4 regions of the Citrobacter sp. Cm046 genome follow, and region 4 is predicted to be linked to each of the others. Evidence: predicted binding sites of a transcription regulator. Region 4 holds the regulator's gene; each other region holds the start of a gene.

The links. Region 4 encodes CRP, which controls carbon source genes, mostly activating them, when cyclic AMP is high. Its sites were predicted from a motif close to ATGTGANNNNNNTCACAT; they were not measured.
Positions count from the first base shown of each region.
Region 1: bhsA (multiple stress resistance protein BhsA) is a predicted target of CRP. The motif match lies at 7,026-7,043, and genes of this name have one in related genera.
Region 2: idnD (L-idonate 5-dehydrogenase) is a predicted target of CRP. The motif match lies at 1,836-1,853, and genes of this name have one in related genera.
Region 3: focA (formate transporter FocA) is a predicted target of CRP. The motif match lies at 3,782-3,799, and genes of this name have one in related genera.

Region 1 is NZ_JAOWGP010000037.1:256,570-264,784, forward strand. It holds gene lolC (lipoprotein-releasing ABC transporter permease subunit LolC) at 1-612, opposite strand, end outside; gene OGX98_RS10000 (acyltransferase family protein) at 873-1,937, shown strand; gene mfd (transcription-repair coupling factor) at 2,055-5,501, shown strand; gene ldtC (L,D-transpeptidase LdtC) at 5,649-6,614, shown strand; gene bhsA (multiple stress resistance protein BhsA) at 6,700-6,957, opposite strand; gene comR (TetR family copper-responsive transcriptional repressor ComR) at 7,200-7,835, shown strand; gene OGX98_RS10025 (TonB-dependent siderophore receptor) at 8,085-8,215, shown strand, end outside.
Region 2 is NZ_JAOWGP010000046.1:222,253-230,467, reverse strand. It holds gene ahr (NADPH-dependent aldehyde reductase Ahr) at 123-1,142, shown strand; gene idnK (gluconokinase) at 1,174-1,695, opposite strand; gene idnD (L-idonate 5-dehydrogenase) at 1,915-2,958, shown strand; gene idnO (gluconate 5-dehydrogenase) at 2,970-3,734, shown strand; gene idnT (gnt-II system L-idonate transporter) at 3,922-5,241, shown strand; gene idnR (DNA-binding transcriptional regulator IdnR) at 5,294-6,292, shown strand; gene OGX98_RS22320 (helicase HerA-like C-terminal domain-containing protein) at 6,372-7,874, shown strand; gene lptG (LPS export ABC transporter permease LptG) at 7,914-8,215, opposite strand, start outside.
Region 3 is NZ_JAOWGP010000034.1:166,207-174,421, forward strand. It holds gene pflA (pyruvate formate lyase 1-activating protein) at 1-343, opposite strand, end outside; gene pflB (formate C-acetyltransferase) at 524-2,806, opposite strand; gene focA (formate transporter FocA) at 2,866-3,723, opposite strand; gene ycaO (30S ribosomal protein S12 methylthiotransferase accessory factor YcaO) at 4,128-5,888, opposite strand; gene OGX98_RS05640 (DUF421 domain-containing protein) at 6,025-6,717, shown strand; gene serC (3-phosphoserine/phosphohydroxythreonine transaminase) at 6,931-8,019, shown strand; gene aroA (3-phosphoshikimate 1-carboxyvinyltransferase) at 8,090-8,215, shown strand, end outside.
Region 4 is NZ_JAOWGP010000026.1:16,389-24,603, forward strand. It holds gene OGX98_RS00980 (NUDIX hydrolase) at 1-75, shown strand, start outside; partial or broken gene OGX98_RS00985 (hydrolase) at 111-1,179, shown strand; gene OGX98_RS00990 (YheU family protein) at 1,176-1,394, shown strand; gene OGX98_RS00995 (phosphoribulokinase) at 1,449-2,318, shown strand; gene OGX98_RS01000 (OsmC family protein) at 2,406-2,813, opposite strand; gene crp (cAMP-activated global transcriptional regulator CRP) at 3,123-3,755, shown strand; gene OGX98_RS01010 (YccS/YhfK family putative transporter) at 3,807-5,894, shown strand; gene argD (bifunctional acetylornithine/succinyldiaminopimelate transaminase) at 5,938-7,155, opposite strand; gene pabA (aminodeoxychorismate synthase component 2) at 7,241-7,804, opposite strand; gene OGX98_RS01025 (putative adenosine monophosphate-protein transferase Fic) at 7,836-8,215, opposite strand, start outside.

The sequences.
Region 1 (8,215 bases), on a different contig from region 4:
ATTGGTCAGCATCTGGTAGCCATCGACTTCGCTGTTGGCGGCAAAAGTGCCAATCACATTGAACAAACGCTGACTTGGCAGACGTCCCATTGGCGTGAACTGGCTGGCTGACGGCACCATAACGCGGACTTGATCACCCCGGTTCACGCCCAACTGCCCGGCAAGCTGTTCACCGAGGATGACATTATACTTGCCCGGTGCGAGATCTGTTTGCTTCACATTGACCAGATACGGCGTCAGCGGATCTTTTTGCGCCGGGTCAATGCCCAGCATAACGCCAACAGCAACGCTGCGCGCACTTTGCAGGACGACATCCCCCGTCGTCAGCGGTGCAACACGATTGACGCCATTCAATACCACGGCTTTTTCAGGCAGCTGTTGCGGGTTAACGGAGCCCTGTTCAGAAGAGAGAATGGCCTGAGGCATCAGACCAAGAATGTTATTTTGCAGCTCGCGCTCGAAACCGTTCATTACCGACAATACCGTGACCAGTGCCATTACCCCGAGAGTAATGCCTATGGTTGAGAGCCAGGAAACGAAGCGACCGAAGCGATCAGCTGCACGCCCACGCATATAACGCAGGCCGATGAATAGAGCGACAGGTTGATACATGAAATCCGTCTGGTTGCTGTAGCAAAGCCACGAGTATATAAGCGAAAGCGGAATGGGTAAATGACTGAACCGTAAGTGTTCGTCAGCTTTAATCTGAAAAGCATAAACAAATCAATTCACTATAGTTATCTCTCCTCGCATCGTTCTTTGTCCCTGATCTTAATCTGAAAAAAATAAAAAGCAGACGGTTACGCATTACAGCGTTCCCCTGTATCCGCAGGATGACAGACTATCTCACTCAATATGGATACGCCGTCGCAATGAACCAAAAAGAATTATGGATTAATCAAATCAAAGGGTTATGTATATGTCTGGTGGTTATTTACCACTCAGTTATTACCTTTTACCCTCATCTCACCACTTTTCAGCATCCTCTTGCAGAAATGCTGGCCAAAAGCTGGATTTACCTCAACCTGTATCTGGCACCGTTTCGGATGCCAGTATTTTTCTTTATTTCGGGTTATCTCATTCGTCGTTATATCGACAGCGTCTCCTGGACCACCTGTGTGGATAAGCGGATCTGGAATATTGTCTGGGTACTGGTACTGTGGGGAATAGTGCAATGGCTCGCATTAACGACGCTCAATGGCTGGCTGGCCCCGGAACGCGACCTGGCCCATGCAGCCAATGCTGCTTATGCCGATTCCGCGCGTGACTTTACGCGTGGCATGCTTACTGCCAGCACCAGCCTGTGGTATCTGTACGCACTGGTGGTCTACTTTATCCTGTGTAAAACTTTCAACCGCTGGGCATTTCCGCTGCTGCCGCTGTTGATGTTGCTCAGTATAGCGATAAACTTCTTCCCAACGCCGTGGTGGGGAATGAACAGCGTATTACGCAATCTGCCGTATTACAGCCTCGGTGCCTGGTCTGGCGCAACGCTGATGGCGTGGATTAAAGAAGTTCCCCTGGGCCGCCACGCTCTGATATTTACATTTACCGCCTTACTGTCCGTCATGGCCTGGCTGGCAAATGTTTCGCTGCTACTGTCACTGCTCTCCATTGTGCTTATTATGAAAATGTTTTATCAGTTCGAGCAGCGCTTTGGCATGCGGGCCAACAGTCTATTAAGTGTGATTGGCGCGAACACCATCGCTATCTACACCACGCACCGTATCCTGGTCGAGGCGTTCAGCTTAACGCTAATCCCCAAACTGAATCACGCCGCATGGCCTGCAAAAGCGGAACTGGCTGTGTTACTCATTTATCCGTTTGCCAGTTTGTTATTGTGCACCCTCGCCGGACTTATAGTGCAAAAGTTTTCGCAGAAAGCCGTGGCCGATCTGCTTTTTTCCCCGCCGACTTTGGCGACCGTCACCCGCTAACCTCACCGTTTTTTGCCCCCATTTGGGGGCGATTCAATTTGCTTATGAGAAACGATCACGGATAATAAAGAACATTGCTTATCAGACGTATATCTAAACGAGATCCTGACAACCGTTATGCCTGAACAACATCGTTATACGCTCCCAGCGAAAGCTGGCGATCAGCGCCAGTTAGGTGAACTTACCGGTGCCGCCTGCGCTACGCTGGTGGCAGAAATCGCCGAGCACCACGCTGGTCCGGTGGTGCTCATCGCGCCGGACATGCAAAATGCCCTGCGCCTGCATGATGAAATTCGTCAGTTCACCGACCAGATGGTGATGAACCTTGCAGACTGGGAAACACTCCCATACGACAGTTTTTCCCCTCATCAGGAAATCATCTCCTCACGGCTCTCTACATTGTATCAACTGCCTTCCATGCAGCGCGGTGTACTGATTGTGCCGGTAAACACTCTGATGCAGCGCGTGTGCCCACACAGCTATCTGCACGGCCATGCACTGGTGATGAAAAAAGGCCAACGCCTGTCGCGCGATGCCCTGCGTGAGCAACTGGACAGCGCAGGTTATCGCCACGTTGACCAGGTCATGGAACACGGCGAATATGCCACACGCGGCGCGTTACTGGACCTGTTTCCGATGGGCAGTGAACTGCCTTACCGCCTTGATTTCTTTGATGATGAAATTGACAGTTTGCGTCTGTTTGATACAGATACTCAACGCACACTGGAAGAAGTCGACGCTATTAACTTATTACCCGCACACGAATTCCCTACGGATAAAACGGCCATCGAGCTGTTCCGTAGCCAGTGGCGCGATACTTTTGAAGTTAAACGCGATGCGGAGCATATTTACCAGCAGGTCAGTAAAGGCACGCTGCCTGCCGGGATCGAATACTGGCAGCCGCTGTTTTTCAGCGAACCGCTGCCGCCGCTTTTCAGCTACTTCCCCGCAAATACGCTGCTGGTGAATACTGGCGATTTAGAGACCAGCGCAGAACGCTTTCAGGTCGATACGCTATCGCGCTTCGAAAACCGGGGCGTCGATCCGATGCGCCCTCTTCTGCCGCCGGAATCATTGTGGTTACGCGTGGATGAGCTGTTCTCTGAGCTTAAACGCTGGCCACGCGTTCAGCTCAAAACTGAGAGCTTGCCGAAAAAAGCTGCAAATACCAACCTGGGATTCAAGAAGCTCCCGGACCTGGCGGTACAAGCGCAGCAAAAAGCACCACTGGATGCGTTACGTAAATTTCTCGAATCATTTGATGGCCCGGTGATTTTCTCGGTTGAAAGTGAAGGACGCCGTGAAGCGCTTGGCGACCTTCTCGCCCGCATCAAGATTGCTCCGAAACGTATTTTACGCCTCGATGAAGCGGTCGATGCCGGTCGCTATCTGATGATTGGCTCAGCGGAACACGGGTTCATCGACAGCAACCGGAATCTGGCGCTGATCTGCGAAAGCGATCTTCTCGGTGAGCGAGTGGCGCGTCGCCGTCAGGACTCGCGCCGCACCATCAATCCGGACACATTAATCCGTAACCTCGCTGAACTGCACCCAGGTCAGCCGGTGGTGCATCTTGAACACGGCGTGGGACGCTATGCCGGTATGACCACCCTGGAAGCCGGCGGTATCACTGGTGAGTATCTGATGCTCACCTACGCCAATGACGCCAAACTGTATGTGCCGGTGTCGTCGTTACATCTTATTAGCCGCTACGCCGGTGGTGCGGAAGAGAATGCGCCACTGCATAAACTTGGCGGCGATGCCTGGTCGCGTGCCCGTCAGAAAGCCGCCGAGAAAGTTCGCGATGTCGCAGCAGAACTGCTGGATATCTACGCCCAACGCGCCGCAAAAGAAGGTTTTGCCTTTAAGCATGATCGTGAACAGTATCAGTTGTTCTGTGACAGCTTCCCGTTTGAGACCACACCGGATCAGGCCCAGGCCATTAACGCTGTACTCAGCGACATGTGTCAGCCACTGGCAATGGACAGACTGGTCTGTGGCGATGTGGGCTTTGGTAAAACCGAAGTGGCGATGCGTGCTGCATTCCTTGCCGTAGAGAACCACAAACAGGTCGCCGTGCTGGTACCGACCACCCTGCTCGCCCAGCAGCACTTTGACAACTTCCGCGATCGCTTTGCCAACTGGCCAGTACGCATTGAGATGCTATCCCGTTTCCGCAGTGCCAAAGAGCAGGCGCAAATTCTCGAACAGGTCGCTGAGGGGAAAATCGATATCCTGATTGGTACTCACAAACTGCTGCAAAGTGATGTGAAGCTAAAAGATTTGGGCCTGCTTATCGTCGATGAAGAGCACCGGTTCGGCGTACGACATAAAGAGCGCATTAAAGCGATGCGCGCTGACGTAGATATTCTGACGCTGACGGCAACACCCATCCCGCGAACCCTCAATATGGCAATGAGCGGCATGCGCGATCTGTCGATTATCGCTACACCTCCTGCCCGTCGCCTGGCGGTTAAAACCTTTGTTCGTGAGTATGACAATCTGGTGGTACGTGAAGCAATCCTGCGTGAGGTTCTGCGCGGTGGTCAGGTCTATTATTTGTTCAACGATGTCGAGAATATCCAGAAAACTGCCGATCGGCTGGCGGAGCTGGTGCCTGAAGCGCGCATTGCCATTGGACACGGACAAATGCGCGAACGGGAACTGGAACGCGTGATGAACGATTTCCATCACCAGCGCTTTAACGTGCTGGTGTGCACCACCATTATTGAAACCGGAATCGACATCCCAACCGCCAACACCATTATTATCGAGCGCGCAGACCATTTTGGGCTGGCACAGTTACACCAGTTACGCGGTCGCGTCGGGCGTTCGCACCACCAGGCTTACGCCTGGCTGTTGACACCGCATCCGAAAGCAATGACGACTGATGCCCAAAAACGCCTTGAAGCTATCGCCTCGCTGGAAGATCTGGGTGCCGGATTTGCGCTGGCAACTCACGACCTCGAAATTCGCGGTGCGGGTGAACTGCTGGGTGAAGACCAGAGTGGCTCAATGGAAACCATCGGCTTCTCGCTGTACATGGAACTACTGGAAAACGCTGTCGATGCTCTGAAAGAAGGCCGGGAACCGTCGCTGGAAGATCTCACCAGTCAGCAAACTGAAGTGGAATTACGGGTACCGTCGCTGCTACCAGATGACTACATTCCCGATGTTAATACACGACTGTCGTTCTATAAACGCATCGCCAGTGCGAAGAACGAAAATGAGCTGGAAGAGATCAAGGTCGAGCTGATCGACCGTTTCGGTCTGCTGCCCGATCCGGCCAGGACATTGCTGGATGTCGCCCGTTTACGCCAGCAGGCACAGAAACTGGGTATCAGAAAGCTCGAGGGAAATGAAAAAGGTGGCACGATTGAGTTTGCAGAGAAAAACCACGTCAACCCGGTCTGGTTGATTGGACTATTGCAAAAACAGCCGCAACATTTCCGTCTGGATGGCCCTACCCGTCTGAAATTCATGCAGGAACTGAGCGAGCGAAAAAAACGCATCGAATGGGTGCGTCAGTTTATGCGCCAGCTTGAAGAGAACGCGGTAGCGTAAACGGCGGGTCGGGTGAGAACAACGCTCACCCGACCCGGTATTTACAAACTCTTTGCACTTCCCTGCACTTCCCGACAGAGCAAACCGCCATAATTCCTGTTTACTTTTACATAACAATAACCACGTAAAAACAATGGATTTATGGTGATGTTAAACAATATATCTATCTCTCGCTGGTTCACATTTGTTACGCTCGCCGCAACCATGGTTTTGGCCCTTCCGGCTCAGGCAAATACCTGGCCGCTACCTCCTCCCGGAAGCAAGGTGGTTGGTAAAAACGCCGTTCACGTTGTCGAAAATAATGGCGGTTCACTGGAAGCTATTGCGAAAAAATACAACGTTGGTTTTTTAGCTCTGCTACAGGCGAATCCTGGCGTTGATCCTTTCGTACCTCGGGCGGGCAGTGTGCTGACTATTCCGTTGCAGACCTTGCTGCCGGATGCACCGCGCGAAGGCATTGTGATTAACCTCGCTGAGCTGCGTCTTTATTACTATCATCCGGGTAAAAATTCGGTGACCGTGTATCCCATTGGCATCGGTCAGTTGGGCGGAGACACACTGACACCAACAATGGTTACCACCATTTCAGATAAACGAGCCAACCCAACCTGGACGCCAACCACTAATATTCGCGCACGTTATAAAGCGCAGGGGATCGACCTACCGGCTGTGGTACCTGCTGGCCCGGACAACCCCATGGGCCACCATGCCATTCGCTTAGCGGCATACGGTGGTGTTTATCTGCTGCATGGCACAAACGCTGATTTTGGTATCGGTATGCGCGTCAGCTCTGGTTGTATTCGCCTGCGCGATGGCGATATTGAGACCTTATTCCGCCAGGTAACTCCTGGAACAAAGGTCAATATCATTAACACGCCAATTAAAGCGTCTGTTGAACCAAACGGTATGCGTCTGGTTGAAGTGCACCAACCGCTGTCGAAAAATATAGATGACGACCCGCAGGTACTGCCGATCGTACTGAATACGTCAATGCAGAACTTTAAAAATGCAGTGCAAACGGACCAGACCGTCATGGAGCATGCGATGGAGCTACGCTCAGGGATGCCGGTCGACGTGACACGCCATCACGACGTTACTCAGCAGACACTGTAAAACACAACCCATGAAAAAACCCCGCTGGACGTTGTTCAGCGGGGTTTTTTATTTAAATCGCAGTGGCATTACGATGGGTTAAAACTTATTTATAAATAACCGCAGTCCCGTGGAGGGTGTTAGGACCGGTAACGGAAGTAATGCGGAACGACTTCGCGCCCATTTCATCCGCTTTCTGTGCCAGTTGATCTTCCAGAGAACCTAAGTTGGTACCTGCATTAGCAGAAATAGTCCCAACTTTCTGTTGGTCTGCAGGCGTTGCCTGAACCTCAACAGCAGCAAAGCTGGCGAATGAAAGTGAACTCAGAACGGTAGCAAGAAGGAGTGTTTGTACGTTTTTCATAATTGTGACCTTTAGCAGATGAATGTGCGTCGCAAAGATTAACTTAACGATCGATAGGTAAATCATAGATGTGATCCAGGTCACACGTCAACAATTTTTTATAATGATCGTTATACAAATCATAAAGGCCTTATCTTTCATGCTAATAGCCATGAATTATTTTTATCGTGAATCTGCTGGAGAGTGTGGTCGAATATTTTTATAATGGTTATTCAACAAACCCAATCAGGTACGACGGCACCATGACAACTGAAACAACGAGTTGTACAAAGAAAAGCCGTGGCCGACCAAAAGTGTTCGACAGGGAAGCCGCGCTTGATAAGGCCATGACACTCTTCTGGCAGCACGGGTATGAAGCGACATCGCTCTCCGATCTCGTGGAAGCAACCGGTGCTAAAGCGCCCACGCTGTATGCGGAATTTACCAATAAAGAAGGATTATTTCGCGCCGTGCTGGACCGCTACATCAGCCGTTTTGCGGCAAAACATGAAGCTCAGCTTTTTTGCGAAGAAAAAAGTCTTGAGTCTGCACTGGAAGACTATTTCACAGCCATAGCCACCTGTTTCACCAGCAAGGACACACCTGCGGGATGTTTTATGATTAATACCTCCGCAACGCTTGCTGCTTCCTCCCGTGACATTGCACACACGGTTAAAACCCGCCACGCTATGCAGGAACAGACGCTTGCCCGGTTTCTTTGCCAACGCCAGGAACATGGTGAAATTCCTGCCCACTGCGATCCGCAGAAACTGGCCGAATTTCTGAACTGTATTTTACAAGGGATGTCGATCAGTGCCCGTGAAGGCGCAACGTTCGAAAAACTGATGCAGATAACACATACTACCTTGCGGCTGTGGCCAGAATTACTCAAAGAGTAATGCTTTACCGTGACAAATTTTCATTTCTAAGATTATCGGGAGTTTATCTCGCTCCCGACCCCCTCTGAATCACCCTACTTTTATCATTGTTTTCATAACCTTAATGCTACATTTTTGTAAAAACAATTGATAATCACAATCAATATCAGCAATATTCGCATTTGTTTTAACATCCATTTCCCAATGTAACTATCGGTTTCTACGCCGCAATAAAAAAAACAGACCGACTCTTTTTTAAAAGGAATGCGAATGAATAAGCGTCTTTGGGTGCTCAATCCAATCTTATTATCTTTAACCCTGCCGGTAATGGCGGCACAGAATGAAGAAGAAAATCTCATCGTCAGCGCCAACCGTAGCCAGCGAACTGTGGCTGAAATGGC
Region 2 (8,215 bases), on a different contig from region 4:
CGCGCCTGCAATCACCATCACAGTTTATCCCCCGCAACAACCACCTTAATCCCCCCTTCTGCGAAGCGCCCCGTTACCCCATGCTCTACACTTCCAGTTCAACACCACATGAGGGGAACATGATGTCGATGATAAAAAGCTACGCCGCAAAAGCGGCGGGCAGCGAACTCGAACTCTACGAATATGATGCGGGTGAGTTAAAGCCGGAAGATGTCGAGGTGCAGGTCGACTACTGCGGTATCTGCCATTCCGATTTGTCGATGATCGACAACGAATGGGAATTCTCTCAGTATCCGCTGGTTGCCGGACATGAGGTCATTGGTCGCGTGGCCGCGCTCGGCAGTGCGGCGCAGGATAAAGGGCTGAAGATCGGTCAACGCGTTGGTATTGGCTGGACGGCACGTAGCTGCGGGCACTGCGATGCCTGTATCAGCGGCAATCAGATTAACTGTCTGGAAGGTTCTGTTCCCACCATTCTCAATCGCGGTGGCTTTGCCGAGAAGCTGCGTGCCGACTGGCAATGGGTGATCCCGCTGCCGGAGAGCATCGATATTGCGGCTGCGGGACCTCTGTTGTGCGGCGGCATCACGGTATTCAAACCGCTGCTGATGCATCACATTACAGCGACCAGCCGCGTCGGGGTGATCGGTATCGGCGGTCTGGGGCATATCGCTATTAAGTTGCTGCACGCGATGGGTTGTGAAGTGACGGCGTTCAGTTCAAACCCGGCGAAAGAGCAGGAAGTGTTGGCGATGGGAGCGGATAAAGTGGTCAACAGCCGTGACCCGCAGGCATTAAAAGCGCTGGCGGGCCAGTTCGATCTGATTATCAATACGGTTAACGTCGATCTCGACTGGCAACCCTATTTTGAAGCGCTGGCTTACGGCGGTAACTTCCATACCGTCGGTGCCGTGCTGAAGCCGCTGCCGGTTCCGGCGTTCACTTTAATTGCCGGCGATCGCAGTATCTCCGGTTCAGCGACCGGCACACCTTTTGAGCTGCGCAAGCTGATGAAGTTTGCTGGGCGCAGTAAAGTATCTCCAACCACCGAGCTGTACCCGATGTCGCAAATTAATGAAGCTATCCAGCACGTGCGTGACGGCAAAGCCCGCTACCGCGTAGTGCTAAAAGCCGACTTCTGATGCAGTGGCTCAGTCCCATCCGGGGCTGAGCTTATTGCCCGTTACGAAACGCGAGTACCGCCTGGCGGCACTGTTCCGTCACATGTTCGATGTCGTGGTTCACGTCAATACGGGCAATATCGTGTTCATCATCCTGCGGGCATTCCAGCGCATCAAACTGACTTTTCAGCAAACCCACTGGCATAAAATGTCCTGCCCGACGCTGCATGCGCGCCAGAATGGTCTCGTAATCGCCGTCCAGCCACAGGAAATGCACATTAGGACTACCCTGGCGCAATATATCGCGATACTGTTTTTTTAATGACGAGCAGACAATAAATCCGGTCTCATTTTTTTTATACAGGCTGTATGAGGCGTCATTTAATCGCGCTAACCAGGGGAGTCGGTCTTCATCGGTTAGCGGAATGCCTTCAGACATTTTATCAATATTTTTAGCTGGATGGAGATCATCACCATCAATGAATTTAGCCGATAATACAGCGGCAATCTTGCTGCCAATTAATGATTTACCGCTACCCGAAACGCCCATCAAAATATAACTTTCCCCGGCCATCAAAAAAAACTCCAGATTCCTGTTTCCATGCCGCGATACTACGCTTCCCACATTAGGAATTTCACGCTTTTTTAGCGCTGCTGCTGAGAATTACAAGGCGTATCACGTTATGCGTAACATTGTAGTGTAACAATTTTCCAGCGTGATCTATGTCACAAATAATAACAAATAAAACCGTTTAAATGCTGCCGAGGTTACTACCTGACCAGTGAGGCATTTATGCAAGTCAAAACACAATCCTGCGTTGTCGCGGGTAAGAAAACTGTTGCCATTACAGACCAAAATATTGAATGGAATAATAAAGGAACATTGGTACAAATTACCCGAGGTGGTATTTGCGGTTCCGATTTACATTATTATCAGGAAGGTAAAGTTGGTAACTTTACCGTAAAAGCGCCGATGATTTTAGGCCATGAAGTCATTGGTAAAGTTGTCCATAGTGATTCAAAAGAATTACATGAAGGTCAGTCGATTGCTATTAATCCGTCTAAGCCTTGTGGTCACTGTAAATACTGTTTGCAGCATGAAGAAAACCAGTGCACGGAAATGCGCTTTTTTGGCAGCGCCATGTATTTTCCCCACGTTGACGGCGGCTTTACTCAGTTTAAAACCGTCGATACTGCGCAATGTATTCCCTACCCGCAGCAGGCAGATGAAAAAGTGATGGCCTTTGCCGAACCGCTGGCGGTGGCGATCCACGCCGCACATGAAGCGGGCGATCTGCAGGGCAAGCGCGTATTTATTTCCGGTGTTGGCCCTATCGGCTGTCTGATCGTCAGCGCGGTGAAAACGCTTGGCGCGGCAGAGATTGTTTGTGCTGACATTAGTCCGCGTTCACTCACGCTGGCACAGCAGATGGGAGCGGATACGCTCATTAATCCGCAGCAGGACTCTCTCGACGAATGGAAAAAAGAGAAAGGCTATTTCGACGTCAGTTTCGAAGTCTCCGGGCATCCCTCCTCGATTACCACCTGCCTGGAAGTCACCCGCGCGAAAGGTGTGATGGTACAGGTTGGCATGGGCGGCGCCGTGCCGGAGTTCCCGATGATGATGCTGATCGGCAAAGAAATCTCTCTCAAAGGCTCCTTCCGCTTTACCACTGAATTCAACACGGCGGTGTCGTGGTTGGCGAATAACGTTATCGATCCGCTGCCATTACTGAGCGCCGAATATCCGTTTACCGACCTCGAACAAGCGCTGATTTTCGCCGGGGATAAAACCCAGGCGGCAAAAGTCCAGCTCGTATTCGAAGACAGACAATAAGGAATAGCATAATGAACGATCTTTTTTCACTGGACGGCAAAAATATTCTGATCACCGGTTCGGCTCAGGGAATTGGTTATTTACTGGCGACTGGGCTCGGTAAATATGGCGCGCAGATTATCGTCAATGATATTACGCCAGAACGCGCAGAAGCCGCTGTTACGAAACTGCAGCAGGAAGGTATTCGCGCCGTTGCTGCACCTTTTAATGTTACGCATAAACAGGATATTGATGCTGCCATCGAACATATCGAAAAAGATATTGGTCCGATCGACGTACTGGTGAATAACGCCGGTATCCAGCGCCGCCATCCGTTCACCGAGTTCCCGGAGCAGGACTGGAACGACGTCATTGCCGTTAACCAGACGGCGGTATTCCTGGTATCACAAGCGGTGACCCGTCGCATGGTTGAACGCCAGGCCGGGAAAGTCATCAATATCTGCTCCATGCAGAGCGAACTGGGGCGTGACACCATTACGCCGTATGCCGCATCGAAAGGCGCGGTGAAAATGCTCACCCGCGGGATGTGCGTTGAGCTGGCGCGCCACAATATTCAGGTGAACGGTATCGCGCCTGGCTACTTCAAAACCGAAATGACCAAAGCGTTGGTCGAGGACGAAGCCTTCACCTCCTGGCTGTGCAAACGTACGCCAGCCGCACGCTGGGGCGATCCGCAGGAGCTGATTGGCGCAGCGGTATTCCTTTCTTCCAAAGCGTCAGATTTTGTTAACGGACACCTGTTGTTTGTCGATGGCGGCATGCTGGTCGCCGTCTGATACAACACAACGCAACATCACGCAGCGCCCAGGCGCTGCATTTTTGGCCCCCCCTAAATAATTCGAGTTGCAGGACGGCGGCAAGTGAATGAACCCGATGAGCTTACTTGAGTAAGTGATTCGGGTGAGTGAGCGCAGCCCACATACCTGCAACTTGAAGTATGACGGGTGTATAAGAGAAACGATTATGCCATTAATAATAATTGCGGCAGGCGTCGCGCTGCTTCTGGTCCTGATGATTGGCTTTAAAGTTAACGGCTTTATTGCCCTTGTACTGGTTGCGGCTGTCGTCGGTTTTGCCGAAGGGATGGATGCACAGGCCGTTCTGCACTCAATACAAAACGGCATCGGCGGGACGCTTGGCGGACTGGCGATGATCCTGGGTTTCGGCGCAATGCTCGGGAAGCTAATTTCCGATACTGGTGCGGCCCAACGCATCGCCACCACGCTGATTAGTACGTTCGGGAAAAAGCGCGTGCAGTGGGCGCTGGTAATCACCGGGCTGGTCGTCGGTCTGGCGATGTTCTTCGAAGTCGGTTTTGTTCTGCTGCTACCGCTGGTATTTACAGTGGTTGCCTCATCTGGCCTGCCGCTGCTGTATGTCGGCGTGCCAATGGTTGCCGCCCTTTCTGTTACTCACTGTTTTCTGCCGCCGCATCCGGGACCAACGGCGATCGCCACGATTTTCGAGGCGAACCTGGGGACCACGTTGCTGTACGGATTTATCATTACTATCCCGACGGTGATTGTCGCCGGACCACTGTTTTCCAAGCTGCTGACCCGTTTTGAGAAAGCGCCACCGGAAGGTTTATTCAACCCACATTTGTTCACCGAAGAAGAAATGCCATCATTCTGGAACAGTATCTTTGCGGCGGTTATCCCGGTAATACTGATGGCAGTAGCGGCGGTATGCGAAATTACGCTGCCAAAAACCAACAGCGTACGGGTGTTTTTTGAGTTTATCGGTAACCCTGCGGTCGCGTTGTTTATCGCCATCGTGCTCGCTATTTTTACCCTTGGTCGACGTAACGGACGTACGATTGAGCAAATTATGGATATCATTGGCGACTCTATCGGCGCGATTGCGATGATTGTGTTTATCATCGCCGGTGGTGGTGCGTTTAAGCAGGTTCTGGTGGACAGCGGCGTGGGGCAGTATATCTCACACCTGATGACAGGCACCTCGCTCTCTCCGCTACTGATGTGCTGGACGGTAGCCGCCTTGCTGCGCATCGCGCTCGGTTCAGCGACCGTTGCCGCTATTACTACTGCGGGTGTGGTGCTGCCGATTATTAACGTCACCCATGCTGACCCGGCGCTGATGGTGCTGGCAACTGGCGCGGGCAGCGTGATTGCCTCACACGTTAACGATCCGGGATTCTGGTTGTTTAAAGGCTATTTTAATCTCAGCGTCGGGGAAACGTTACGTACCTGGACGGTAATGGAAACGCTGATTTCCATTATGGGACTGCTGGGGGTTCTGGCGCTGAACGCCATCCTGCATTAATACGGTATTTACCGGGGAGCGAAAGTCAGTGCTCCCCGGCACTGGAGAGAAAATGAGGAACCACAGAATTTCTTTGCAAGACATCGCCACCCTGGCGGGTGTGACCAAAATGACAGTGAGCCGCTACATCCGTTCGCCGAAAAAGGTCGCAAAGGAAACCGGTGAACGTATCGCGCAGATTATGGAGGAGATTAATTACATCCCTAACCGTGCGCCCGCAATGCTATTGAATGCGCAAAGCTATACGCTCGGTGTGCTGATCCCCTCTTTTCAAAACCAACTGTTCGCCGACATCCTTGCAGGTATTGAATCGGTGACCTCGGACCATAACTATCAGACGTTGATCGCTAACTACAATTACGACCGGGAATCCGAAGAAGAGTCAGTGATTAACCTGCTCTCGTACAATATCGACGGTATTATTCTTTCCGAGAAATATCACACTCTGCGCACCGTGAAGTTTCTGCGATCAGCCACCATTCCGGTGGTTGAGCTGATGGATATTCAGGGCGATCGCCTGGATATGGAAGTGGGCTTTGATAACCGTCAGGCGGCGTTTGATATGGTCAGCACCATGCTGGATAAACGCCAGCGCCACAAAATTCTCTATCTGGGGTCGAAAGATGATATCCGCGATGAGCAGCGCTACCGCGGTTACTGCGATGCCATGACGCGTCGTGGACTGGAGCCGCTGCGCGTCAATCCGCGCGCGATTTCATCCATCCACCTGGGAACACAAATGATGCGTGATGCCCTCACGGCACACCCTGACGTAGACGGCGTTTTTTGTACCAATGACGATATTGCGATGGGTGCGTTGCTGTTGTGTCGCGAACACAACCTTGCCGTACCGGAGCAGATCTCCATTGCCGGGTTCCACGGACTGGAAATGGGCAGGCAGATGATCCCAAGCCTCGCCAGCGTCATTACTCCGCGTTTTGACATTGGGCGCATGGCGGCGCAAATGTTACTGAGCAAAATCAAGAACAACGACCATAACCACAACACGGTTGATTTGGGGTATCAGATTTATCACGGCAATACGCTTTAAGTCATTTTCTCTCCCTGTCGCATACTTTCTTTCATTCACATTGCCTATACTCCAGGCAGGATAAATGGAGGAAATCTTAATGAGCACACCCCTGTTAATTGCCCGCACACCGGACACCGAACTGTTTTTACTGCCAGGCATGGCCAACCGTCACGGGCTGATTACCGGCGCAACCGGGACCGGCAAAACCGTCACGTTACAAAAGCTTGCCGAATCGCTGTCTGAGATTGGTGTGCCGGTATTTATGGCTGATGTGAAAGGTGACTTAACCGGTGTGGCACAGGAAGGACAAGCGTCAGAAAAACTGCTCGCTCGCCTGAAAAATATCGGTATTACCGACTGGCAGCCACATGCCAATCCGGTAACGGTATGGGATATCTTTGGCGAGAAAGGTCACCCCGTTCGCGCCACTGTTTCTGATCTCGGGCCACTGCTTCTTGCCCGGCTGCTGAACCTGAACGACGTACAGTCTGGCGTATTAGATATTATCTTCCGCATTGCTGATGATCAGGGGCTGCTCCTGCTCGATTTCAAAGATCTGCGGGCGATTACCCAGTACATCGGCGATAACGCCAAATCCTTCCAGAATCAGTATGGCAACATCAGCAGCGCCTCGGTGGGGGCTATCCAGCGCGGATTACTGTCGCTGGAGCAACAGGGCGCAGCGCATTTCTTTGGCGAGCCGATGCTGGAGATTAAAGACTGGATGCGCACCGACACCAGTGGTAAAGGGATGATCAACATCCTCAGCGCCGAAAAGCTCTACCAGATGCCCAAACTGTATGCTGCCAGCCTGCTATGGATGCTCTCCGAGCTGTACGAACAATTACCGGAAGCGGGCGATCTGGAGAAACCGAAGCTGGTATTCTTCTTCGACGAGGCCCATCTGTTGTTCAATGACGCTCCGCAGGTGCTATTGGATAAAATCGAGCAGGTGATTCGTCTAATCCGCTCAAAAGGTGTCGGCGTGTGGTTTGTTTCGCAAAACCCGTCTGATATTCCTGACAACGTACTCGGCCAATTGGGCAACCGTGTGCAGCACGCCCTGCGCGCGTTCACGCCCAAAGATCAGAAAGCGGTGAAAGCGGCAGCGCAAACCATGCGCGCCAATCCGGCATTTGATACCGAAAAAGCCATTCAGGAGTTGGGCACCGGCGAAGCGCTGGTTTCATTTCTCGACGCCAAAGGCAGTCCCTCAGTGGTTGAACGGGCAATGGTGATTGCACCGTGTTCGCGGATGGGTCCGGTGACGGACGATGAACGTAACGGGTTAATTAATCACTCTTCTCTGTACGGCAAATATGAAGAAGAGGTCGATCGTGAATCCGCCTATGAACGCTTACAGAAAGGGGTTCAGGCCAGTACCGAACAGCAAAATACCCCCCCAGCCAACGGCAAAGCAGTCGAGGTGGACGACGGTATTCTTGGCGGGCTAAAGGATATCCTGTTTGGCAGCACCGGACCACGCGGAGGCAAGCGCGATGGTGTGGTACAAAGCGTGGCGAAAAGCGCGGCGCGTCAGGTCACTAACCAGATAATCCGTGGCATGTTAGGAAGTTTAATGGGCGGCAGAAAACGCTAGCAGGAAGAGGCCCCTCCCGAACAACGAGAGGGGCAGATGCTATGACTTACGCAGCATCAGCCAGAGGCTGATCAGGAAGAACGATGCACTTGGCAGCAACGCGCCGATGATCGGTGGAATACCGTACACCAGCGTCAGTGGGCCAAAGATCTGGTCCAGCACGTAGAACACGAAACCAAAGCTAATCCCTGTCACCACGCGCACACCCATCGGCACGCTACGCAGCGGGCCAAAGATAAACGACAGCGCCATCAGCATCATTACCGCTACCGATAACGGCTGGAAGACTTTGCTCCACATATTGAGCTGGTAGCGTCCGGCATCCTGGCCGCTCGACTTCA
Region 3 (8,215 bases), on a different contig from region 4:
GATCGTAGCGGCGAACAAAACCGTTAGTATCAAGACAGGTATGAATACCTTCTTTCTTACAGGCACGAAACCAGTCACGAACAAATTCAGCCTGCAGGATGGCCTCACCGCCGGATGCCGTTACGCCGCCACCGGAAGCATTCATAAAGTGGCGATAAGTTACCACTTCTTTCATTAACTCTTCGACAGTAACTTCTTTGCCACCGTGCGTATCCCACGTATCACGGTTGTGGCAATACAGGCAGCGCATCAGGCAGCCCTGGAAGAAAGTGATAAAACGGATGCCTGGGCCGTCTACGGTGCCACAGGATTCAAAGGAGTGAATGCGACCAATAACTGACATTGCGGTGTTTCTCCAGGTGTGGCCCATCCGGGGCCTGTGTTAGTGCACAGTTGTTCACTGTGTCGAGTCTGTTTTGGCAGTCATCCATAAGTATAGATAGCTGGCGAAAGAGACTTAGTTGTTAAAAAGGCCCCACTTACGTGGAGCCTTTATTGTACGCTTTTTCAGTCAGACTGGGAATTACATGGTCTGAGTGAAGGTACGAGTGATAACGTCCTGCTGCTGTTCTTTAGTCAGGGAGTTAAAACGTACTGCGTAGCCAGAAACACGGATGGTCAGCTGCGGATATTTTTCCGGATGTTCCATCGCATCCAGCAGCATTTCGCGGTTCATGACGTTCACGTTCAGGTGCTGACCACCTTCGATGGACGCTTCATGGTGGAAGTAACCATCCATCAGACCAGCCAGGTTGGTCTTACGAACTTCGTCGTCTTTACCCAGAGCGTTCGGAACGATAGAGAAGGTGTAAGAGATACCATCTTTAGCGTAAGCAAACGGCAGTTTTGCAACAGAGGTCAGAGAGGCAACAGCACCTTTCTGGTCACGACCGTGCATTGGGTTAGCACCAGGTCCGAACGGCGCGCCAGCACGACGACCATCTGGGGTGTTACCTGTTTTCTTACCATACACAACGTTAGAAGTGATGGTCAGAACAGACTGAGTCGGGATAGCGTTACGGTAGGTAGTCAGTTTCTGAATTTTCTTCATGAAACGTTCTACCAGGTCAACCGCCATGTCATCAACGCGAGAGTCGTTGTTACCAAACTGCGGGTATTCGCCTTCGATTTCGAAGTCAACAGCCAGGCCGTCTTCGTCACGAATCGGTTTAACTTTCGCATATTTGATTGCAGACAGGGAGTCTGCAGCAACGGACAGACCAGCGATACCACACGCCATGGTGCGGATAACGTCACGGTCGTGCAGCGCCATCAGAGAGGCTTCGTAGCTGTACTTATCGTGCATGTAGTGGATAACGTTCAGTGCGGTGACGTACTGTTTTGCCAGCCAGTCCATGAAGTGATCCATGCGCTCCATAACTTCGTCGAAGTTCAGGACGTCGCCTTTGATCGGCTCAGACTTAGGACCAACCTGCATTTTCAGTTTTTCATCAACGCCGCCGTTGATTGCGTACAGCATGGTTTTCGCCAGGTTTGCACGCGCACCGAAGAACTGCATTTGTTTACCAACAACCATTGGGCTTACGCAGCAAGCGATAGCGTAATCGTCGTTGTTGAAGTCCGGACGCATCAGGTCATCGTTCTCGTACTGCAGAGAGGAGGTATCGATGGACACTTTAGCGGCGAATTTCTTGAAGTTCAGAGGCAGTTTTTCAGACCACAGAACGGTGATGTTCGGCTCCGGAGAAGGACCCATGGTGTACAGGGTGTTCAGGAAGCGGAAGCTGTTTTTGGTAACCAGAGTACGGCCGTCAACGCCCATACCACCGATAGATTCAGTTGCCCAAATCGGGTCACCGGAGAACAGTTCATCATATTCAGGGGTACGCAGGAAGCGAACCATACGCAGTTTCATGACCAGGTGGTCAATCATTTCCTGAGCGTCTTGCTCGGTGATTTTGCCTGCTTTGATATCGCGTTCGATGTATGCATCCAGGAAGGTGGATACACGACCGAAGGACATTGCTGCACCGTTCTGAGACTTAACAGCGGCCAGGTAGCCGAAGTAGGTCCACTGGATAGCTTCCTGAGCGTTGGTAGCCGGACCAGAGATATCGCAGCCATATTTAGCAGCCATTTCTTTGATCTGACCCAGCGCGCGGTGCTGTTCAGCGATTTCTTCACGCAGACGGATAGTCGCTTCCAGGTTTACGCCATTTTCCAGATCGGATTGCAGAGAAACGAACTGAGCGTATTTGTCTTTCATCAGGTAGTCGATACCGTACAGCGCAACGCGACGGTAGTCACCGATGATACGACCACGGCCATACGCATCTGGCAGACCAGTCAGAACACCGGATTTACGGCAGTTCAGAATGTCTTTGGTATAAACATCGAATACACCCTGGTTGTGGGTTTTGCGGTATTCGGTGAAGATTTTTTTCAGCATCGGGTCCAGTTCGCGATTGTACGCTTTGCAGGAACCTTCAACCATTTTGATGCCGCCAAACGGGATAATTGCACGTTTCAGCGGAGCTTCAGTCTGCAGACCAACAATTTTCTCGAGCGCTTTGTTGATGTAACCAGCGTCGTGAGAAGTGATGGTAGAAGCAACGGAGGTGTCAAAGTCAACAGGCGCGTGAGTGCGGTTTTCCTGTTTAACGCCTTCCATCACGCTGTCCCACAGTGCGGTGGTCGCTTCAGTCGCGCCAGCCAGGAAGGACTCGTCACCCTCGTACGGAGTGTAGTTTTTCTGAATGAAGTCACGGACGTTTACTTCATTCTGCCAATCACCTTTGGTAAAACCTTCCCAGGCTGTGGCTAACTTTTCATTAAGCTCGGACATGTAACACCTACCTTCTTAAGTGGATTTTTTATTTACTGCGTGTAATGAACATCAACAAATTAATGATGATCGTTACCACGCAGGTAAATGACCCAGTATGTCAACCCGACCAACAAACCGCCGCCGATAATGTTACCGATCGTAACCGGAATCAGGTTATCGGTGATGAAATTCATCACGGTCAGGTGAGAAAAATTCTCCGGAGAGGAACCGACTGCGGTCCAGAATTCCGGGGTGGCGAAATCGCGTATTACGATACCCATAGGGATCATAAACATGTTTGCGATACTGTGCTCAAAACCGCTGGCAACAAACATTGCGACCGGTAATACCATGATAAACGCTTTGTCCATCAGGCTGCGACCTGAGTAGCTCATCCATACGGCCAGACATACCATCAGGTTAGCCAGAATGCCAAGGCTAACAGCCTCAACAAAAGTATGGTGCACTTTGTGATCGGCTGTTTGTAGAACGTTAAGCCCCCATGCGCCATTGGCGGTCATGTACTCGCCAGAAAGCCACATCAGTAACACGAAGATGAGGGCGCCAATCAGGTTGCCGACATATACGTTAAGCCAGTTCTTTGCCAGTTGGCCCCAGGTAATACGACCACTCGCCTTAGCGACGACAATCAGTACCGTTGAGGTGAAGAGGTCTGCACCGCAGACAACACACAGGATCAACCCCAGGGAAAAGCAGATACCACCCACCAATTTTGCCATACCGAAAGGCATTGTTCCGGTGCCGGTGGTGGCGGTGATATAGAAAACAAAGGCAATTGAAATGAATACACCGGCAGTAATTGCCAGATAGAACGTCTTAAGCGGATGTTTCGTTGCTTTATAGACGCCTGCTTCTTCGGCAACTTTGGCCATTGCAGCAGGTAGAATAAGATCAAAAGGGTTGTCAGCTTTCACACTAACTCTCTCTTTATTAAGTCGGCGACGAGATACTAACAAAGCATTATAGATGAGAATTTGATATAGATCATATCTCGCCTGGCTTATAGGCCCGTAAGACGCATGGTTTTTATGCAATTACGGTGTAACTTTTTGATTATCCAAGTAAAAATAAATTTTAAAAATTATAAAGTGAGTTGAATTTTTTCCTTTTGCCCCCTGTTGAGCAGTTAATTAAAATGGAGTAATTGCAATAAAAGGTAACATTACTAAGTTAATTTTTTTAATATCAACTACTAATATTTAACCTTGCTTTTACATTTATTTTTGATTACGCAAAAATAAAAAAATGGGGCACTAAAAGCGCCCCGTAATATAGCGTAGTCAATTGTTGAAGCCTACTCAGAGTAGGCTGTTTGCCACTATTTTGACCAGTGTGCTGCTTTAGCACGCTGCAATTTTTCGTAGGCTTTCAGCAAAGACTGATGTGCTGGAAACGCTTGCAGATCGTTGTCAACGGGCTGGAGGCCATAGAAAGGCGCTTCTCCGCTCAATGCCGCACTTGCCGCTTCAACGGCATCAGCACCGTACATGCGAACAAAGGCATTCAGATATTGCAGCGGTTGCCGATCTTCTTCTTGCGACAGCAGCAACAGCGTTTGCAGACAACGGTAATAGTTTGCACGTTCGGCGCTAAAGACAGAGGCGTTAAATTCCATCGTCCATTCCGTCCAAATCAATGCCTGCTCCAGGTCGCCACCAGCCAGAGCCAGCATGACTTTTAACTCGCCAATGCGCAGGGTAGACCAACCGTTGTCCGGACCAGTCGCCAGGCCCAGCAGTTCACGCACGCGAGTAAAGTCGTCAAAACCTTCTTCATCCAGTTGTTCGAGCAGATTGAGATAGTCTTCTTTATCCCATTCACTGCCCGGCAGAGAAAGGATTGTCTCACGCAAATGCGCGCCCATACCGTTGTTCGCTAACCACAAATCTTCAGCCGGATAGATGTCAGACATACCGGGAACGATAATGCGGCAAGCGTACACGCCCAGGTGTTCGTAGTCGGCGATATACACTTCTTTATCTTCAGTGTTGAAGATAGCCATCAGGGTGGCGAACTCCTGTTCCGTGGTTCCGGAGAAATTCCAGTCGACGAACGGATAATCAGCATCCTGTTTGAACAGATCCCAGGAGATCAAGCCGCTGGAATCGATGAAATGAGTTTCGAGGTTGGTGTGTTCAGCGACTTCTTCGTCGTCGAAGGTCGGCGGAGTGAACACATCGAGATCTTTCAGACCACGGCCTTGTAACAGTTCGGTGACTGTACGTTCCAGTGCCACGCCAAAATCAGGATGTGCGCCGAATGAAGCAAAGCAGGTGCCATTGGCAGGGTTAAACAAAACCACGCAGATTACTGGGTATTTGCCGCCCAGAGAGCCGTCATACGCGAAAATCGGGAAACCTTCCGCTTCCAGTTTGGCGATGGACTCGACAACCGCCGGATAGCGCGCCAGCACGTCGGCAGGAATTTCCGGCAGGCTGATGCTTTCCGCGATAATACGATTCTTCACATAACGTTCAAAGACCTCAGACAAACCCTGAACGCGCGCTTCATTAGGCGTGTTACCGGCGGACATCCCGTTAGATACGTACAGGTTGCCGATAATGTTCATCGGAATATAGACGGTCTGGTTATCAGACTGGCGGGTAAACGGCAGGCCGCAGACACCGCGTTCTTCATTGCCTGACTGCAGATCGATAAGCATGCTTCCGGTCAGTTCATTTTCTGGATCGTAGAATGCGCGCAGACGCGGATCCAGCAGACCTTCCGGAACGTTGTCGTCTTCGGTCAACGGGAACCATTTTTCGTTCGGATAATGCACGAACGGACTGTTAGCGATGGTTTCACCCAACCAGAAATCAGCAAAGAAGTAGTTAGTGGACAGACGCTCAAAATATTCACCCAGCGCGGAAGCCAGCGCTGCTTTTTTCGTCGCGCCCTTACCGTTGGTGAAGCACAGTGCGCACTCTTTATCGCGGATATGTACAGACCAGACGTTAGGAACGGGGTTTAACCATGAAGCTTCTTCAATATGGAAACCGAGGTCGAGCAATTTTTGCTGGAAGCGGGCGATGGAATCTTCCAGAGCGGCATCTTTGCCGGGGATAAATGTTTGCGTCATGAAAATCACTTTTGTCGTACGGAAAGCGCGCAATGATACGGGTTTTAAATGAATGGCGCTATCGCCGCTACCACTGCGGCGTAAATAAAAGTATTGGCTATGCTTTCACACAGTCCACAACGTTTAGAGCGTAAGAATGAAAGCATTTGATTTGCAGCGTATGGCTCTTGATAAGGTGCCAATGGATTTTCTTGGCGAGGTTGCTCTGCGTAGCCTCTATACCTTTATATTAGTTTTCCTTTTCTTAAAGCTCACAGGACGGCGTGGCGTTCGTCAGATGTCACTTTTTGAAGTGCTGATTATTTTGACGCTGGGTTCAGCTGCGGGTGATGTGGCGTTCTATGACGATGTCCCTATGCTTCCGGTACTGGTGGTTTTTATGACCCTGGCGCTGCTTTATCGTTTAGTGATGTGGTTAATGGCACATAGCGAAAAGCTGGAGGATTTGCTGGAAGGCAAGCCAGTGGTCATCGTTGAGGATGGCGAACTGGCATGGTCAAAGCTTCACAACGCCAATATGACGGAATTCGAATTCTTTATGGAGCTACGTCTCAATGGTGTCGAGCAACTTGGGCAGGTCAGGCTGGCGATTCTTGAAACGAACGGGCAGATTAGCGTCTATTTTTTCGAGGATAAACAGATCAAACCCGGACTAAGCATTCTTCCCAAACACTGCACACAACGATTTAAGGTTGTACCTGAAGCGGGAGACTATGCCTGCGTACGTTGTAGTGAAGTGATCCAAATGAGTGCGGGCGATCATCAATTATGTCCGCGCTGTGCAAATCCAGAATGGTCGAAGGCCAGCCGGGCAAAACGCGTCACCTGACAGCGAAAATCTCGGTTTTTTTCCGTCAATCCGATAGATTCTGTTGTGTGATGCATCGCTCATTTTTACCCTGGTCATTTTTACCCATTGCGGCGCGTGTCACTGAATGATAAAACCGATATCCACAGGAATAACTTATACCCAATGTCTGTCACAGGAATTATCGTAACGACAGGATGTTGATCGGATAACAACACAACGTGGTGAGGGGAAATGGCTCAGGTCTTCAATTTTAGTTCAGGTCCGGCAATGCTACCGGCAGAAGTACTTAAACTGGCTCAACAGGATCTTTGTGACTGGAATGGTCTTGGCACGTCGGTAATGGAAATTAGCCACCGGGGTAAAGAGTTTATTCAGGTCGCAGAGGAAGCCGAGCAGGATTTTCGCGATCTTCTCAGTATCCCCTCCAACTATAAAGTGTTGTTCTGCCATGGTGGTGGTCGTGGGCAGTTTGCCGGTATCCCATTAAATATTCTGGGTAATAAAACTACGGCGGATTACGTTGATGCCGGTTATTGGGCAGCCAGTGCTATTAAAGAAGCGAAAAAGTACTGCACGCCGAATGTTATTGATGCCAAAGTTACCGTTGACGGCCTGCGTGCTGTCAAGCCAATGAGCGAATGGCAGCTTTCTGATAACGCGGCGTACCTGCACTATTGTCCGAATGAAACCATCGATGGCATTGCGATCGATGAAACGCCGAAGTTTGCCAGCAATGTGGTGGTGACGGCGGATCTATCCTCCACCATTCTTTCCGGCCCGCTGGATGTTAGCCGCTATGGCGTTATCTATGCTGGTGCACAGAAGAATATCGGTCCGGCAGGGCTGACGATTGTTATCGTTCGTGAAGATTTACTGGGTAAAGCCCACGTGTCCTGTCCGTCGATCCTTGACTACACCGTACTGAACGACAATGACTCCATGTTCAATACACCACCGACTTTTGCCTGGTATCTTTCTGGTCTGGTCTTTAAATGGCTGAAAGAACAGGGTGGTGTTAATGCTATGGATAAAATTAACCAGCAAAAAGCAGAGCTACTGTATAGCGTGATTGATAACAGTGACTTCTACCGCAATGATGTCGCGAAGTCTAACCGCTCACGCATGAACGTACCGTTCCAGTTAGCTGACAGCTCGCTGGATAAACTCTTCCTGGAAGAGTCGTTCGCAGCGGGTTTGCATGCGCTGAAAGGACATCGGGTTGTCGGCGGTATGCGAGCGTCTATCTACAATGCCATGCCGCTTGAAGGTGTGAAAGCGCTGACCGATTTCATGATCGATTTCGAGCGTCGCCGCGGTTAATTTGTTGTTTCTTTTCATCCCCGCAGCCAGCCTGTGGGGTTTTTATGTCTGTTTTTGAGAGTTAAGTTTCATGGAATCCCTGACGTTACAACCCATTGCGCGGGTGGATGGCACCATCAATCTGCCTGGATCCAAAAGTGTTTCTAACCGCGCTTTGCTGCTGGCTGCATTAGCGAATGGTACTACTGTCCTGACA
Region 4 (8,215 bases):
CGAAAAGCCCGTTTATGGCGGCGTAAACCCGGCGTGGATATCCATCTTTTCTCGCGTAACCTACTGACTGACTAAGCGTAAACTTACATATTGACTAACCCGCAGGCCTTCTGCGCGGTATAGTTGCTCATTCCGTTTATTGATTGCTCTGGTGTTATGGTTGAAATCACTCCTACAGAAATGACCCCATCCGCCGACGATTCACGAGAATTCCGTCCGATGCGCGGGATCCGTAATCGCCATCTACAGACGATGCTACCGCGTTTGATTCGCCGTAAAGTGAAGTTCGACGCCCACTGGCAGCGGCTCGAGTTACCTGATGGCGACTTTGTCGATCTGGCCTGGAGTGAAGATCCACAGCAGGCAAAACATAAACCGCGTCTGGTGGTTTTTCACGGCCTGGAAGGCAGCCTGAATAGTCCATATGCTCATGGACTGATTGAAGCGGCGCAAAAGCGCGGCTGGCTGGGTGTGGTGATGCACTTTCGCGGCTGTAGCGGAGAACCGAATCGCCTGAACCGAATTTATCACTCCGGCGAAACCGAAGACGGCACCTGGTTTTTACACTGGCTGGAACGTGAATACGGCCGCGTACCAACTGCGGCGGTAGGTTATTCGCTCGGCGGCAATATGCTGGCATGCCTGCTGGCAAAAGAAGGGCGAGACATTCCGATAGATGCGGCGGTTATCGTATCCGCACCTTTCGTGCTCGAAGCCTGTAGCTACCATATGGAGAAAGGTTTCTCCCGGGTCTATCAGCGCTATCTGCTCAATCTTTTAAAAGCCAATGCCTCACGTAAACTCGAAGCCTATCCAGGCTCACTGCCGGTCAGTCTGGCGCAACTGAAATCCCTGCGCCGCATTCGCGATTTTGACGATCTCATCACCGCCAAAATCCACGGTTTTGCCGATGCTATAGACTATTATCGTCAGTGTAGTGCCATGCCGTTATTGAATCAGATCGCCAAACCGACGCTGATTATTCATGCCAAAGACGATCCTTTTATGGATCATCATGTGATCCCCAAACCGGAAAACCTGCCATCGCAGGTGGAATATCAGTTAACCGAACACGGCGGACACGTCGGATTTATTGGTGGCACATTGCGCCATCCTGAGATGTGGCTGGAGTCCCGTATCCCAGACTGGCTGACAACATACCTGGAGGCGTCATCATGATGATCCCGTGGCAGGATATCTCCCCGGAAGCACTGGACAACCTGATTGAAAGCTTTGTCTTGCGTGAAGGCACCGATTATGGTGAACATGAACGCTCGCTCGAACAAAAAGTCGCCGACGTCAAACGCCAACTACAATCTGGTGAAGCCGTGCTGGTGTGGTCCGAACTGCATGAAACGGTCAACATTATGCCGAGGAAACAGCTTCACGAGTAATCCGCTGCCGACGGCTGACTATAATAAAAAAACCAACCTATTTATGGAGTTGTTATGTCTGCCAAACATCCGGTGATTGCGGTAACAGGATCCAGCGGCGCGGGGACCACCACCACCAGCCTCGCGTTTCGTAAAATTTTCGCGCAGTTAAATCTGCGTGCTGCCGAGGTGGAAGGTGACAGTTTTCATCGCTATACCCGCCCGGAAATGGACATGGCGATCCGCAAAGCGCGCGATGCCGGACGGCATATCAGCTATTTCGGCCCCGAAGCCAATGACTTCGGCCTGTTAGAACAAACCTTCATTGAGTATGGTCAGGCAGGAAAAGGCCAGTCGCGTAAATATCTGCACACTTACGACGAAGCCGTTCCGTGGAACCAGGTTCCAGGTACGTTTACCCCCTGGCAACCACTACCTGAGCCGACTGACGTTCTGTTCTACGAAGGACTGCACGGCGGTGTCGTTACTCCGCAACAAAATGTGGCGCGACATGTCGACCTGCTGGTTGGCGTTGTGCCAATCGTCAACCTGGAATGGATTCAGAAACTGACCCGTGATACCAGCGAGCGCGGACACTCACGTGAAGCGGTGATGGACTCGGTCGTGCGTTCAATGGACGACTACATCAATTACATCACTCCACAGTTTTCCCGCACGCATATTAACTTCCAGCGTGTGCCAACTGTCGACACCTCCAATCCCTTTGCGGCCAAGAGTATTCCGTCACTGGATGAGAGCTTTGTGGTGATTCATTTCCGCAACCTGGAAGGGATCGATTATCCCTGGTTGCTGGCGATGCTGCAGGGTTCATTCATCTCCCACATCAATACGTTAGTCGTACCGGGTGGCAAGATGGGGCTGGCAATGGAATTGATCATGCTGCCGTTAGTGCAACGACTGATGGAAGGAAAGAGGATCGAGTGAAGTGTTGCCGGATGGCGGCTGATGCCTTATCCGGCCTACGGGTTTACATCATGCAGGCCTGATAAGTATGACGCCATCAGGCGTGCATTACGAAGCAGCAATCACTTCATAGGAATGGGTGATATTCACCGCTTTTTCCAGCATCAACGCCACGGAGCAATATTTCTCAGCCGAAAGATCTACCGCGCGGGACACGGAGGCATCTTTCAGGTCATGGCCGGTGACAATGAAATGCAGATTGATATGGGTAAAAAGACGCGGTGCTTCTTCACGACGTTCAGAGGTGAGTTTCACTTCACAGTTGGTCACATCCTGGCGACCCTTTTGCAGGATCGACACCACATCAATTGCGCTGCAACCACCCGCAGCCATTAACACCATTTCCATCGGGCTCGGCGCTTTATCACCGGAGTTACCGTCCATCAGAATTTGGTGGCCAGAGGCGGACTCACCAAGGAAGGTTAACCCCTCAACCCACTTTACACGCGCTTGCATATTTCGTAACTCCAATGTTTCAATTTTCCTGACAGATTACGCGCACATAACAATTCTCGCAACGGAAGGCGACCTGCGTCATGCTGAAGCGAGACACCAGGAGACACACGGCGAAAGCTATGCTAAAACAGTCGGGATGCTACAGTAATACAATGACGTACTGCATGTATGCAGAGGACATCACATTACAGGCTGCAGTGCACTTTTTAGCAGCCCCCTTCCCAGGTAGCGGGAAGCACATTTTTGCAACCCCAGAGGCAGCGTCGTTTTCTGGCTCTGGAGACAGCTTATAACAGAGGATAACCGCGCATGGTGCTTGGCAAACCGCAAACAGACCCGACTCTCGAATGGTTCTTGTCTCATTGCCATATTCATAAGTACCCATCGAAGAGCACGCTGATTCACCAGGGTGAAAAAGCGGAAACGTTGTATTACATCGTTAAAGGCTCAGTGGCAGTGCTGATCAAAGATGAAGAAGGGAAGGAAATGATCCTCTCTTATCTGAATCAGGGCGATTTTATTGGCGAACTGGGCCTGTTCGAAGAAGGCCAGGAACGTAGCGCCTGGGTACGAGCTAAAACCGCATGTGAAGTCGCTGAAATTTCATACAAAAAATTCCGTCAGTTAATCCAGGTGAACCCGGATATTCTGATGCGTCTGTCTTCCCAGATGGCTCGTCGTCTGCAAGTTACGTCCGAGAAAGTGGGTAACCTTGCCTTCCTCGACGTGACAGGCCGTATCGCCCAGACGCTGTTGAACCTGGCGAAACAACCTGATGCGATGACTCACCCGGACGGCATGCAGATCAAAATCACCCGTCAGGAAATTGGCCAGATCGTGGGTTGCTCCCGTGAAACCGTTGGTCGCATCCTGAAGATGCTGGAAGATCAAAACCTGATCTCCGCGCACGGTAAAACCATCGTCGTTTACGGCACACGTTAATTCCGCCAAAATGGCGCGTTACTCAGTAATGCGCCATTTTTGTTTACACTGATGTGGCGAAGACTGATTTATCACCCCGAGATCAACTACGCACTACGACAGACGCTGGTGCTGTGTTTACCTGTGGGTGTCGGTCTTATCATCGGTCAACTACATCTGGGGCTGCTTTTCTCCCTCGTCCCAGCCTGCTGCAACATTGCCGGTCTTGACACCCCACATAAACGCTTTTTTAAACGCTTAATTATTGGTGCGTCGCTGTTTGCCGGATGCAGTTTGATCATGCAACTACTGCTGGCGCAGACCATACCGTTACCGCTGATCCTCACCGGCCTGACGCTTATTCTCGGCGTAACTGCAGAGTTAAGTCCTCTGCATGCACGATTGTTGCCCGCCTCGCTCATTGCTGCAATTTTCACGCTTAGCCTTGCCGGGAACATGCCCGTCTGGGAGCCACTGTTAATCTATGCGCTGGGTACATTGTGGTACGGTCTGTTCAACTGGTTCTGGTTTTGGCTGTGGCGCGAGCAGCCGCTACGTGAATCACTCAGCCTGCTATACCGCGAACTGGCCGATTACTGTGAGGCTAAATACAGTCTGCTGACCCAGCACATCGATCCTGAAAAAGCGCTGCCTCCGCTGCTGGTACGCCAGCAGAAAGCAGTCGATCTCATTACCCAGTGTTATCAGCAGATGCACATGCTGTCGGCGCATCACAACAATGAGTACAAACGCCTGCTGCGTGCCTTTCAGGAGGCTCTGGATTTACAGGAGCATATTTCCGTCAGCCTGCATCAACCGGAAGAGGTGCAGAAACTGGTCGAACGCAGCCATGCAGAGCAGGTGATTCGCTGGAATGCGCGAACTGTCGCCGCCCGACTACGAGTGCTGGCAGATGACATTTTGTATCACCGCTTGCCTACGCGATTTTCAATGGAAAAGCAGATTGGCACCCTGGAAAAAATTGCCAGGCAGCATCCGGATAATCCCGTTGGACAGTTCTGCTACTGGCACTTTAGCCGCATTGCCCGCGTTCTGCGTACCCAGCGCCCGCTTTATGCCCGGGATTTGATGGCTGATAAGCAGCGCCGATTGCCGTTGCTCCCTGCTCTGAAAAGCTATTTGTCGTTTAAATCCCCTGCGCTGCGTAATGCGGGGCGTATCAGCGTCATGTTAAGTATCGCCAGCCTGATGGGTAGCGCCTTACATTTGCCAAAACCATACTGGATCCTGATGACGATATTGTTCGTCACGCAAAATGGCTACGGCGCAACCCGGGTGCGTATTCTGCATCGCTCGGCAGGTACTCTCGTTGGGCTTATCATCGCTGGCGTCACATTGCACTTCCATATCCCCGAGGGTTTCACGCTGGCGGCTATGTTGCTTATCACTTTGGTGAGCTACCTGATTATCCGCAAAAACTACGGCTGGGCCACAGTAGGTTTTACTGTCACGGCAGTGTATACCCTGCAACTACTGACGCTGAATGGGGAGCAGTTTATCGTACCGCGCTTTGTCGATACGGTGATGGGCTGTTTGATCGCCTTTGGCGGCACACTCTGGCTGTGGCCGCAATGGCAGAGCGGCCTGCTGCGTAAGAACGCCCACGATGCGCTAGAATCCGATCAGGAAGCCATTCGCCTGATTCTCAGCAACGACCCGCAGGCTACACCGCTGGCATATCAGCGTATGCGGGTTAATCAGGCGCATAACACTCTGTTTAACTCACTGAACCAGGCGATGCAGGAACCAGGGTTTAACTCACACTATCTGGCAGATATGAAACTGTGGGTTACGCACAGCCAGTTTATTGTCGAGCACATTAACGCGATGACCACTCTGGCAAGGGAACATACGATGCTGACGCCGGATTTAGCACAGCGGTATCTGGAATCCTGTGAAATTGCTATCCAGCGTTGCCAGCAGCGGTTGGAGTATGACGGGCCGGGAAGTTCCGGCGATGTGAATATTCTCGAGTCTTCGGAAATGCTGTCCCAAGGCCCGTTAAGCACCCTGGAACAGCATCTGCAACGTATACTTGGCCACCTGAACACCATGCACACCATTTCGTCGGTAGCATGGCGTCAAAGGCCGCATCATGGCATCTGGCTTAGCCGCCGGTTGCGAGACATGAAGGGTTAACGCTGTTTTCCTGTAGGCCTGAAAGCAGCGCACTATCGGGTAATCAGGCGACGACCTTCGCTACCGCCTGCGCAAAGCGCTGCATGCCTTCATCAATGTCCGTTTTATCCACCACCAGCGACGGCGCAAAACGCATTACGTCCGGGCCAGCATTCAGCACCATCACCCCTTCGTGCGCTGCAGCGTAAAGGAAATCACGTGCCCGGCCTCTGAACTGTGGCTTCAGTTCCGCACCGATCAACAAGCCCATGCCGCGAATGTCGCTAAAAATGTCATACTGCGCATCAATCTTCTGTAAATGTTGAACAAACGTCTGACGTTTGGCTTGAATACCCTCCAGCACTTCCGGGGTATTGATAATATCGAACGCCGCTCCTGCAACCGCGCAGGCCAAAGGATTACCGCCATAGGTCGAACCGTGAGATCCCACATGAAACGCCGAGGCGATCTCCTGAGTCGTTAGCATAGCACTCACCGGGAATCCGCCGCCGAGGGCTTTGGCGCTGGTCAGGATATCCGGCGTCACACCGAAATGCATATAGGCAAACAGGTCACCTGTACGCCCCATCCCGCACTGCACTTCATCAAATACCAACAGTGCCTGGTGCTGATCGCACAATTCACGCAGGCCTTGCAGAAATTCTGGTGTCGCTGCGGTTACGCCACCTTCCCCCTGAATTGGCTCAACCACCACCGCACAGGTGTGGTCGTCCATCACTGCTTTCACTGCATGCAGATCGTTAAACGGCACATGAATAATGTCCGCCGGTTTTGGACCAAAGCCATCAGAATATTTTGGCTGTCCGCCCACGGAAACGGTAAACAGTGAGCGACCATGAAACGCATTATGGAAGGCGATAATTTTGGTTTTAAAGGGGCTATGGCGTACACAGGCATAGTGACGCGCCAGCTTAAAAGCGGTTTCGTTAGCTTCAGTACCAGAGTTCATGAACAGCACACGTTCGGCAAAGGTCGCGTCGATGATTTTTCGGCCTAAGCGCAGAGCAGGTTCATTAGTGAAAACGTTGCTGGTATGCCACAACGTTTCGCCCTGGCTTTTCAACGCTTCGACCAGTGCCGGATGACAATGCCCTAATGCGGTAACGGCAATTCCACCCGCGAAATCAACATATTCTTTCCCTTGTTGATCCCAGACTCGACTCCCTTTCCCTTTTACCGGAATAAACTCCGCCGGTGCATAAATCGGCAGAATCACTTCATCGAATGTCGCGCGCGTAATTGCAGTTTGTTCAGTTGCCATGTCATTACCACCCAGTTAAGCAGAAATGTTAGTGAAATTATAATCACAAAATATGAATAAAAAATCACTGAATAGCAACCACAAATCAACGGTTGAGGAAATTAGCCAGCAGCTGATGCCCCTGTTCACTGAGAATACTCTCTGGGTGAAACTGTACCCCTTCAAGATCCCACTCCCGATGGCGAATCCCCATGATCTCCCAGGTGTCGCTCCAGGCCGTTACCTCAAAGCAATCAGGGAGTGTCGCAGGGGCAACAACCAGCGAGTGATAGCGAGTGACCGTTAACGGGTTCACGAGTCCCTGAAACACCCCCTGTCCGTTATGCGTAATCGGTGATGTTTTACCGTGCATCACTTTCGCCGCCCGAACCACGGTCGCGCCAAATGCCTGTGCCATCGCCTGGTGCCCCAGGCAAACACCCAACATGGGCGTTTTTCCCGCAAAATGTCGAATCACATCCAACGAGATCCCGGCGTCATCCGGGGTACAGGGTCCGGGAGAAATAACAATTTTTTGCGGATTAAGCGTGTCAATTTGCGGCAACGTCAACTCGTCGTTACGCCTGACGAGAACATCAGCGCCCAGTTCACAGAAGTATTGATACAGGTTCCAGGTAAAAGAATCGTAGTTATCGATAAGCAGGATCATGGCGGCTCCGGTACATAAGAACCGCGCTATTCTACTCAGTTTCCTCGGCTACGCTTACCACTTTACGAAATATCGCTCGCAACGCAGACAGGTCACCCATTGCACCACTTTGATTTGCCAGGTTCCACTCCGCGACCTGAATGCCATTCCAGTTGAGCACATACCCGGCATGAATAGCTAACTGCTCAAAGAAAATACGTTGCGCCAAACCGCTGCCGATACGAAACGGATGCAACACATTAATTTCGCAATAATAATGCGTGAGCCGGTCGACAAATTTTTCTTCCGGTAATCCTGCCAGCCAGGACTCTTCTTCAAGATCCTGCATCAGCGCATTACCCTCTTTCTCGATATATGCAAAATGGCAGAAACGGGTATCCCCCTGATAAATGTCGACCTCACGCAGATGAC